Regions from separate parts of the Pseudomonas sp. S2_H01 genome, predicted to be linked through region 2. Evidence: riboswitches for the same ligand, from Rfam matches in the RefSeq annotation. Region 2 holds a riboswitch; the other holds the start of a gene.
The links. Region 2 has a riboswitch for cobalamin ahead of AB4N84_RS26595 (ABC transporter substrate-binding protein). Riboswitches for the same ligand answer to the same signal wherever they lie in the genome.
Positions count from the first base shown of each region.

Region 1 (5,320 bases), 150 kb from region 2:
TGCTGATCACCGCCAACGCTGCACCGGCCGGCCAATCGTTGGCCTTGCCGAACTGGGCCTGAATCAGGGTGCCGATCATCGAGCTGTTAGGGCCGCCAACCAGCGCCGGGGTCACGTAATCGCCCACCGTGGGCACGAACACCACCAACGCCGCGGACAGGATGCCCGGCACAGACAACGGCAAAACCACCCGAAAGAACCCTTGATACGGCTTGGCACCCAAGTCCGCTGCGGCTTCGAACAGGTTCTTCGGCAGCCCTTGCAGGCAGATGTAAAGTGGCAGGACCGCGAAGGCTGCGTAAGCGTGGGCAAGCGTAATCACGACGGTAGAAGGCGTGTTGAGCAGCCCGTTGAGCGGCGCATCGATCACCCCCAACTGCATCAACGCCGAATTGAGCACGCCGTTATAGGCCAGGACGATTTTCCAGGCGAACACCCGCAACAGGTAACTGGTCCAGAACGGCAGGGTGACCAGAAACAGCAGCAGGTGGCGCCAGCGACCGGCGCGGAACGCGAGGAAGTACGCCACCGGAAACGCCAGCACCACGGTCGCGAGTGTGACGATGGCCGAGAGCACGATCGAGCGCAGCAAAACCAGGCGCGTCAGCGGATCGGTCAATGCCGACCACAGGTTGTCGAGACTGAACGCCGAGCCGATGATCTGCCCGTCGTTCACCCGCACGCTCATGTACAGCAGCAGCCCCAGCGCGAACAGGATCAAGGTGCAGGTGATCAACCCGCCCGGCAGGTTGAGCAATGCGTCGAATACCTTGGCGCGAGAGCGGCGTGGCATTTGGGTCGCGGACAGCGTCATGTCTGCTGGGACCTCTGCGTGTGTTCGGCTCATCGTTTGCCTCCCCTGACCCGACGTTCGAACAGGTCCTGAAAACGCATGACGTTGGCTGCGACCCGAGCCACGTTGCGATGCAAGGGCGCGGCGGGCATGGCCTTGAACGGCGTTACCGGGTAGGCGCTCTCTTCGGGTGGCAAACCGTTGACCAGGTCCGCGACGAGTCCGCCCATGCGTGTTGCCATCGCCACGCCACGTCCGTAATAGCCCAGCGCGACGGTCAAACCCGGCTCGGGCTGGCTAAGCATCGGAAGACTGGCGGCCGGCACGGCCACCCGACCGCACCAGCAGTGAGTGATCGGCACAGTTTCCAGCATCGGATAGATGTCCAGCATCTCTGCCCGCACGCGTGCAACATCGCCGCTGTTCAACTCGTCGCGAAAGGCGCCGCGGGTGCCAAGCACGAAGCGGCCGTCGTCGGTCCTTCGAAAGTAGCGCAGCACACGGAACGTATCGGAAACGGGCAACCCCCCCGGCAGAATCTGTTCGAGCAACGCAGCAGACAACGGCGCCGTGGCAGCTTGCAGGCTCCACAACGTCACGTAGGTGTGCGGCAACGCACGCAGCAACGGTGATGAGTAGGCATTGGTCGCGATGACCACCTGTTCTGCGCGGATCTCTCCGTTAGCCGTGATGACGGTCCAGCCGCCTTCGCTACGTCGCAACTGCAACGCCGCGCAATGTTCGAAGATCTTCACCCCGCGCGATCTGGCTGCTGCGGCCAGCCCCTGCACATACTGATAAGGCTGCAACTGCCCCGCCCGTCGGTCCAGCAGCGCGCCTTTATAAATAGACGTGCCGAGCAGCTGCGTGGTCTGGGCCCGGTCGAGTACCTGCACATCGCCGCCGCGCGACTGCCACTGAACGGCGCGGTTCAACAAGTTGTCCAGCGCGGCCTCGTGATGGGCCGCCTGGACCCAGCCGTCCTGACGCGCGCCGCACTCAATGTCCAAACGCTTGATCAGGTCGAACACATGCTGGGCCGCACCCCCTACCAAATCAGTAAGCGCGGCGCCCTTCGACGGCCCAAACCGCTGCTCCAGCTCCTCGGGGTTCAGCTTGAGTCCGGGAATCACCTGCCCGCCGTTACGGCCCGAAGCACCGTCACCGATGCTCAGGGCATCCAGCACCACCACGTCGCCGTTACTCGCAGACAGTTCAAGCGCGGTGGACAGGCCGGTATACCCCGCACCGATCACCACGCAACGCGCACGGGCCGGGAGCCTGGAGACAAACGCCGGCAGGGCTGACTGAACCTGCCAAAGGCAACTGAAGAGATCGGCTGATGCTTTCAAGATTCACCTGTATCGATAATCGATATAGGGCTATTTATATTCGATATCTTCAAGCGCACAAGTGCCTTTCGCTGTGACGGTCGTTTCTGCGGCAAATGCGTCGTTAAAGCCTCTTCGATCTATCGATATTCGATAGATCATCGTTGAAGGGCAGCGATGGGCTCTTTACCCTCACGCCACTCCGATTGACTGAGGCCCGGCACCGTGGTCTCCTACACGCCTTGTTACGGGTGCCCTTCACAGGGTGAAACGGGAAACCGGTGCGCGCAGACCTCAGGGTGTGTGCAAGTCCGGCGCTGCCCCCGCAACGGTAAGCGAGTGAAGAGTCAGATCCACTGTGTCGGTAGCGATATGGGAAGGCGATTCTTGAAGGCATGTGGCAGTTGCACGTGTCCCTCGCAAGCCCGGAGACCGGCCCGACAACGACACATAACGAACCCGCGGTGGGCGGGCGCTGTTGAGTTCACGGCCGACGCTCGTCCGCCGTGTGCCTTGCGCCTTCCCGTCCGCTGACATTTCAGAGGGAAGCGCCATGTCGATCAGCACCACCCGCCAGACATCCAGCCACATCACGACTCAGACCCAACGCCTGACCGCCGCCATCTGCGCGATGATCCTTGGCGCGTGCCTGGTGTACTTCGCCGGTTTCTCGCATATCGACGCCGTGCACAACGCTGCGCACGATACCCGTCACAGCGCCGCCTTCCCTTGCCATTGAGACCTGTCGCCATGTTCAAGCGAATCGCTCAAACAGCCGGTTTCACGGGACTGCTCGCCGCCCTGCTGCTGACCCTGCTGCAAAGCTTCTGGGTCGCCCCCTTGATCCACGAAGCCGAAACTTATGAGAAAGCCCCGGCCGCCGAACAGCACGCGCATGCTGAAGGTGCCATGGCTGCTCATGTCCACGACGAAGAGGCCTGGGAGCCCGAAGATGGCTGGCAGCGCGTGCTGTCCACCACCGGCGGGAACCTGGTGGTCGCCGTGGGTTTCGCGCTGATGCTGGCCGCGCTCTACACCTTGCGCACGCCGACTGCCACGCGCCAAGGCGCACTTTGGGGGCTGGCCGGTTTTGCCGTGTTCGTCCTGGCGCCAACCCTGGGCTTGCCGCCTGAGCTGCCGGGCACAGCGGCCGCCGACCTGACTCAGCGTCAAATGTGGTGGGCGAGCACTGCCGCCTCGACGGCAGTCGGTCTGGCGCTGATCGTCTTCGCCCGTCACGGGCTGTTGAAAGTGCTGGGGGCCGTGATCCTGGTGATTCCACACGTGGTTGGCGCACCCCAGCCAGACGTTCATTCAGCCTTGGCGCCGCAGGCACTGGAAGCACAATTCAAGATCGCCTCGTTGCTGACCAACGCCGCCTTCTGGATTGCGATGGGCCTGATCAGCGCCTGGCTGTTTCGCCGTGGCGAAGCGCAAGCGGATCACGCAGGACTGAACCACGCGCTATGAGTGAACCCGGCAACCGGCCGATTCGGGTGATCGGCCTGGGCTGCCAGCGCGGTTGCCCCGCGTCGGCACTGCTGGGGCTGATTGACGTCTGCCTGCGGGAACACGCGCTGACATTGAGCGATGTCACCGCCCTTGCCTCCATTGACAGCAAATCGACCGAGGCCGGGCTGCTGGCGCTGGCGGAACAGCTCCAGTTGCCGATCGGTTTTTTCAGCGCGGATGAGCTTGCGGTTTTCGAGCCGCACCTGAGTCACCGCTCACAGATCGCTTTCGACCACACGGGTTGTTATGGCGTGGCAGAGAGTTCGGCACTGGCGATGGCGTCGCGATTAAGCGGCTCGCCTGTCACGTTGCTGATCGAGCGATGCAACAGTTCTCAAGCAACCTTCGCATTGGCTTCCACGTTGTAATGCCATTTCCCTGTGGGAGCGAATTCATTCGCGAATCGGAATTTCAGGCGCCGAATGTGCAGGCGCCTGGACGATTTTTCGCGAATGAATTCGCTCCCATAGAAATCGTGCCTGCCCCGAGTGCAGAAGTACAAGAGTGAGTAATCTGGAGACCCCATGACCGTTTTCTTCATCGGCGCAGGCCCCGGCGATCCGGACCTGATCACCGTCAAAGGCCAGCGTCTGATCCGCACCTGTCCGGTGATCATCTATGCCGGATCGCTGGTCCCGGAGGCCGTTCTGGAAGGCCATCAGGCGGTTCAGGTGACAAACAGTGCAGCGTTACACCTGGAACAGATCATCACCCTGATGAAATCTGCTCATGCAAACGGCCAGGACGTGGCGCGTGTGCACTCCGGCGACCCGAGCCTGTATGGCGCCATTGGCGAGCAGATTCGTTGCCTGCGCGAGTTGGGCATCCCCTTCGAAATCATCCCCGGCGTCACCGCCACGGCGGCGTGTGCCGCCCTGCTGGGCACCGAACTGACGCTGCCTGACATTTCTCAAAGCGTGATTCTGACCCGGTACGGCGACAAGACCGCGATGCCGGAAGGCGAGGCGTTGGGCGACCTCGCGCGGCACAAGGCAACGATGGCGATTCATCTGGGGGTCAACAATCTCGCAAAGATCGTCGCGGAGTTGACACCGCACTACGGCTTGGATTGCCCGATTGCAGTCGTTCATCGCGCCAGCTGGCCGGATCAGGATTGGGTGGTCGGGACGCTTTCTGATATCGAACACAAGGTGCAGGAAAAGGGTTTCAGGCGCACGGCGTTGATTCTGGTGGGGCGGGTGCTGGGAAATGACGTGTTCAGCGAGTCATCGCTGTATCGGGCCGGGCGTGCGCATGTGTTCAGGTCTTAAAACGCGCGCATAACTGACACGACACGCCTACAGAAACTGTGCGCCAAACAAAAAGCCCCGAACCAGTCGGGGCTTTGTGTGCAGTAGAAATCACTCAGTAGTAGGCGTTTTCTTTCTGAGTGTGGTCAGTCACGTCACGCACGCCGGACAGCTCAGGAATGCGCTCCAGCAGCGTACGCTCGATGCCTTCCTTGAGCGTCACGTCAGCCTGACCGCAACCTTGGCAACCACCCCCGAACTGCAACACGGCGATGTTGGCCTCGTCTTCCTCGACCACATCGATCAGAGTAACCTGACCACCGTGGCTCGCCAGACCCGGGTTGATCTCGGTCTGCAGGTAGTAGTTGATGCGCTCGTTGATCGGGCTGTCGGCATTGACCATCGGCACTTTGGCGTTCGGCGCCTTGATGGTC
Region 1 covers NZ_CP162756.1:6,110,189-6,115,508, forward strand. The annotation lists gene AB4N84_RS27265 (ABC transporter permease) at 1-847, opposite strand, end outside; gene AB4N84_RS27270 (NAD(P)/FAD-dependent oxidoreductase) at 844-2,145, opposite strand; cobalamin riboswitch at 2,357-2,579, shown strand; gene AB4N84_RS27275 (CbtB domain-containing protein) at 2,678-2,863, shown strand; gene AB4N84_RS27280 (CbtA family protein) at 2,875-3,594, shown strand; gene AB4N84_RS27285 (cobalamin biosynthesis protein) at 3,591-4,004, shown strand; gene cobM (precorrin-4 C(11)-methyltransferase) at 4,161-4,907, shown strand; gene nfuA (Fe-S biogenesis protein NfuA) at 5,002-5,320, opposite strand, start outside.
Region 1: another riboswitch for cobalamin. It lies ahead of AB4N84_RS27275 (CbtB domain-containing protein); the one in region 2 lies ahead of AB4N84_RS26595 (ABC transporter substrate-binding protein).

Region 2 (5,320 bases):
TCGGCCGAGGTGCGCAGCGCTCTTCGCTGTTGTGCGTGGGAGACGACTGGCAGTCGATTTACGGCTGGCGTGGCAGCTCGCCGAAATTCTTCATGGAGTTTCCCAAGGAATTCCCGTCGCCGGGCACCACCAAGGTCATGCTCAGCGATAACTTCCGCAGCCATCAGCACATCATCGACGCGGCCGAGCACATCGTGCGCGCGGCACCGGCGATCAGCGGCAAGAAGGCCCGAGCCAGCGGGCCGGTGCAGGAATTGCTGCCAGTCAGCGTGTTCGATCGCGATGACGATCAACTGGTGGCCCGTTTGATCGAGCATTACAACGCCGGTGACTCGGTGTTGCTGCTGTACCGCAAGGGGAGTGAACGCAGCAAGTTACCGGAGGCGCTGCAAGCGGTGATGAATGCCGACTACGCGTTGCCGCCCGGCGAGCGGCGCCTTAAGCAACTGACGTATCACAGCTCCAAGGGTTTGCAGGCCGACGCGGTGTTCCTGCTCGGCGACTGCCAGCACCTGACCCAGTCTCCGTACAAGAATCAGGTCTATCAAATGGCGGGGCTGGGCAAGGAGGACGACCTTGAAGCCTTCGACAACGCGCAGAAGGATGAGGTGTTGCGCCTGGCGTATGTCGCGATCACGCGGGCCGTGCGTCATTGCTACTGGTTCATTGACGCGGCGGGCAATGACGATGCCGCGGTGCCCAAGGCCTCGTCGAGGATTGCCACAGACAAGGCGTTCTTTGAGGATCGACGAGGCGCCGTGCGCAGCGATGAGGCCGCCGTGTAGCCACGCGGTCTGTCGGCGGTGGCGGTCGTGAAGCCGCTGTCGCGCGGGCGGGCTGTTTGGCGGGGCTGCTTGGGAGGCTAAGCCGCGCCGTCTTGAACCGGACGCAGACGCAACAGCTTCGCGCCATCGAAAGGGTCGGTCAGCCAATGCCCTGCAACGCCGAACGTCGTGTGCAGGCGTTCCGGTGTCAGCACCTCAAAGGGCGAACCCAACGCCACCAGTTCTCCTGCATCGAGCACCGCCAGGCGGTCGCAGGCCAGCGCCTGATTGAGGTCATGAAGGGCGATGACGGTGGTGACAGGTAATTGATGAACCCGCCTGAGGATCGACAACTGCTGCTGGATATCCAGGTGATTGGTCGGCTCGTCCAGCAGCAGAATGTGCGGCCGCTGCGCCAGCGCCCGGGCAATATGCGCGCGTTGCCGTTCGCCTCCCGACAGCGAATGCCAAGCCCGCTGTTTCAAGTGCTGCAGGTTCACGTCGGCCATGGCTTGCTCGACGATCTGCCGATCGACGTCGCTCCACGGAGCGAGTGCCGACAGCCATGGCGTACGGCCCAGTTCCACCGCCTGCTGCAACGTCAGGTGGTCGCTGGTTTGCGCCTGCTGTTCAACCACCGCCAGGCACTGTGCGATGTCCCTTCGGCGCAGGGTCGACAGAGGTTTGCCCTGCATCAACACGTCGCCTTGGGTGGGCGTTTTCAGCCCGGCCAACAGCTTGAGCAGGGTCGACTTGCCCGATCCGTTGGGCCCCACGACGCCCAGGTTTTCACCCGGCTGAATCGTGAGGCTGACGTCCTTGAGCAATTGAGCCCCTTTTATGGCGTAGCTCAAGTTGACCGCGCTGAGCAGGGGCGTGCCCTCGCGGCTGGCCGTGAGAGCCGGATTGGACGCGTTCATTGGAGACGGTTTCCACGGATCAGAATAAGGGCGAACACCGGCGCGCCGACCAGTGCGGTGATCACGCCAATGGGCAGCACTTGTCCTTTGATCACCGTGCGGGACAGTGCGTCAGCGGCGATCATGAACAGTGCGCCGCTCAAGGCACTCAGCGGCAGCAGACGGCCATGGCGGACGCCCGTGACCATGCGCACGGCGTGGGGGACGACCAGCCCGACAAACCCGATCGAACCGACGATGGACACCATGACGGCGGTAATCAGTGCGGTGGTCGCGATAAGTGAGGCCTGCACCCGGCGCACGGGAATGCCGAGGGACGCCGCCGAGTCGGCGCCAAAGGTGAACGCGTCCAGTGAGCGGCGATGCCACAAGCAAACCACCAGGCCGAATAGCACAACGGGCACCGCCAGGCTCACCGACGACCAGCGCACGCCGCTGAGGTTGCCGAGCAGCCAGAACAGGATGCCGCGCGCCTGTTCGGCGTTGGCGGAGCGGGTGATCAGAAAGGACGTGAGGGCGTTGAACAACTGTGAGCCGGCAATGCCCGCCAGGATGATCTGTCCGGCCGCCGTCTGGCCGCGAGAGGCGCGGGCAAGCAAGGCCACCAGTGCAAAGGCGGCCATTGCGCCGGCGAAGGCACCGGTGGAGAGGGAAATCGCCCCGGCGCCCACACCGATGATTGCCACCAGGACAGCGCCGGTGGAGGCACCCGCCGATATGCCCAGCAGATAAGGGTCGGCCAGCGGATTGCGCAGCAGCGATTGCAGCACCACGCCGGAAATCGCCAGCCCTGCGCCACACGCCGCCGCGACGATGGCGCGGGTCAGGCGGTAGTTCCAGACGATACCTTCATCGATGGGGTCTACCAGGTAACCGGCTGCCCACAGCTTGTTTGCCAACACCTGAGCGATGACAGGCAGGCTGATCGACGTCTCGCCAATCGCGACGCCCGCCATGATCGCCAGGCACAGCACGGCGCTGACCCACAGGCCGTGGCCCAGCAATCGACCCACACGCATACGGTTCATGGCGCAGGAGTGGCGCTTTGAACGGCAGCGCCGAGTTGCTCGATGCCGTCGAACAGCCGCACACTGGATTCCATCGCGCTGGCGTCCATGATCACGATGCGATCGTGCTTCACCGCGTCCATGTTGCGCGTCACCGGATCGGATGTGAGAAACGCCAGTTTCTTCTCATGATCGTCGGCCGGGAAACGGCGACGATCCATCCGAGCGATCACCAGGATGGTCGGGTTGGCCTTGGCGATGGTTTCCCAGCCGACGGTGGGCCACTCTTCATCGGAATCAATGACATTGCGCATGCCCAGCGTGTCGAGCATGAAATTGGGAATGCCCTTGCGGCCCGCGACAAAAGGATCGGAGTTGAGGTCAGGGCTGGAGAACCAGAACACCGCCGAAACGTTGTGGCTGCCTTGGGTTTTCGCCTGTTCGACGGCCTTGGCCAGACGCGCCTGATAGCCCGTGATCAGCTGTTGGCCGCGATCCTGCACGTCGAAGATCATGGCCAGTTGAGCCAGGGTCTTGTACAGCGTCTCGACTTTAAAGGCCGCCAGGCGCGTGCCATCGGCGCCGACCCGATTGTTCTTGCCCTCACAGTCGGAAGGCAGGATGTAGGTCGGGATGTTCAGGTCGTGAAACTGTTGTCGGGTGCCGACCGCGCCTTGAGGGCCGACCATCCACTCGAACTGCACCGGGACGAAATCCGGGCGTTTGCCGGTCACGGACTCGAAGCTGGGCGTGTTGTCGGCCAAACGGGCAATGTGGTCGTTGGCGTCCTTGAATTGAGGCAGTACGTCGTTGAACCACAACGATGTGCCGATCACCTGTTGGCTGAGGCCCAAGGCGTAAAGCATTTCCGTTGCGGCCTGGCCAATGGTCACGGTTTTTTGCGGTGGCTGGGCGAACGTCAGCGGCACGCCGCAATTGTCGACCGTCAGCGGGTACTGCGTTGACGCGGCGAGGAGGGGGCTCGAGAGCATCAGACCGGTGAGCAACAACGAAAGGCGGCGCAGCGACATGAGCGGGATCTCCAGTAAACCTGATGGCCGAAAGGGCAGGTACTGGAAAGCACATCCCGGCTCGCCGCTGAAAAGACAGGGCAAGTGCAGATCACGCCAACGAAGGCGCGCACGGGTGTCCTTCCCGGACACCCCGCCGGTGAATGATTGACGCTTGCCGGCAGGTCTCCTGACTGGCGCGTCCTCGCCAGGCTTCAGCCTTCCCGGGCTGACCCAGTGGCATTCTTGAAGCAGGGCTCAGCGCCTACAGTTGCGGGGACAGTTCCATTTGAGCCTGACAGAGCAGGGCTCGTGGATTCCCTATTAATTCCGAGTGGAAACCGGCGGCGGGGATACTAAACGATTCGCTGGCGTGAGGCGAATGCACCGCCGATCTATCGCTCAACGACCCTTCAATCCTGCAGACGAAACGGCCAGCCAACGACTTTCTTCGGCCGCGGTGTGGCGTAAGTGCGGACTTTCGAGGTCTTGAGGCCCAGACGCACCAGCGATTCGGCCAGTGCCACGGCCGCCGTCACGCCGTCGACCACCGGAACGCCGGCGCGGTCGCGAATCATCTGGTCCAGGCCGGCCATCCCGCCGCAGCCCAGGCAGATCACTTCGGCTTTATCTCGCGTGACCGCTTCAACCGCCTGTTCGGCGATGGCTTCCAGGGCGCGGTCCGGCTTTTCCTCCAATTCCAGCACGCTCATGCCGCTGGCGCGTACCGAGGCGCAACGCTCGAAGACACCCGCCAGTTTCAACCGGTCTTCGATCAACGGCACCGCCCGATCCAGCGTGGTCACCACCGAGTACTTGTGGCCCAACAGCATCGCCAGGCTCGCAGCCGCCTCGGTGATGTCCACCACGGGCACTTCCAGCAGCTCCTGCAGGCCTTCGCGCCCGTGCTCGCCATAGCCGGCCTGAATCACCGCATCGTAGGGCTGGTCGTAGGACAGCACCCGGTCCATCACCGCGATGGCCGCCAGGTAGCTTTCGAAGTTGCCTTCCACCGACTCCGCACCGAAGCGCGGCGTCAGCCCGATGATTTCCGTTCCGGGCGAGGCAACGCTGCGGGCCTGCTCGGCGATGGTCTGAGTCATCGATTCGGTGGTGTTCACGTTGACGATCAAAATACGCATGGGTGGACGTCTCTCGCTTGCGATCAATGCTGGGTGTTTTGCACGGCAATGGCCTGGCCACTGACGTCTTTGAAGGTCTTGCGCCGGTCGGCCAGCAACAGGTACAGCGCTGCGCCAATGGCGGCGCCCATCAGCCAGGAGAACGGCGACACCGAATCAAAGGCCGGGACCAGCGCGGTAATCGTGGAAATGATTGCCGCCGGAATAAACGCCCAGACGGCACGCAGGTTGACCCCGCGTGAATAGTGGTAGGCGCCGGCCGGATCTTCGGTGTAGAGCTGCGGCACGTTAACGCGTCCTTTGCGCAGCAGCCAATAGTCGGCGGTGATCACGCCGTACAGCGGGCCGAGCAGGGCGCCCAGGCCCGACAGGAAATACACGATCACCAGCGGGCTGTTGTAGAGGTTCCACGGCAGGATCAACACCGCCACGGTCGCGCTGAGCATCCCGGCACGGCGGAAGGTCAGGTAACGCGGC
Region 2 covers NZ_CP162756.1:5,959,639-5,964,958, reverse strand. The annotation lists gene AB4N84_RS26610 (UvrD-helicase domain-containing protein) at 1-785, shown strand, start outside; partial or broken gene AB4N84_RS26605 (ABC transporter ATP-binding protein) at 863-1,576, opposite strand; gene AB4N84_RS26600 (FecCD family ABC transporter permease) at 1,681-2,703, opposite strand; gene AB4N84_RS26595 (ABC transporter substrate-binding protein) at 2,709-3,722, opposite strand; cobalamin riboswitch at 3,865-4,062, opposite strand; gene AB4N84_RS26590 (aspartate/glutamate racemase family protein) at 4,115-4,843, opposite strand; gene AB4N84_RS26585 (NCS1 family nucleobase:cation symporter-1) at 4,867-5,320, opposite strand, start outside.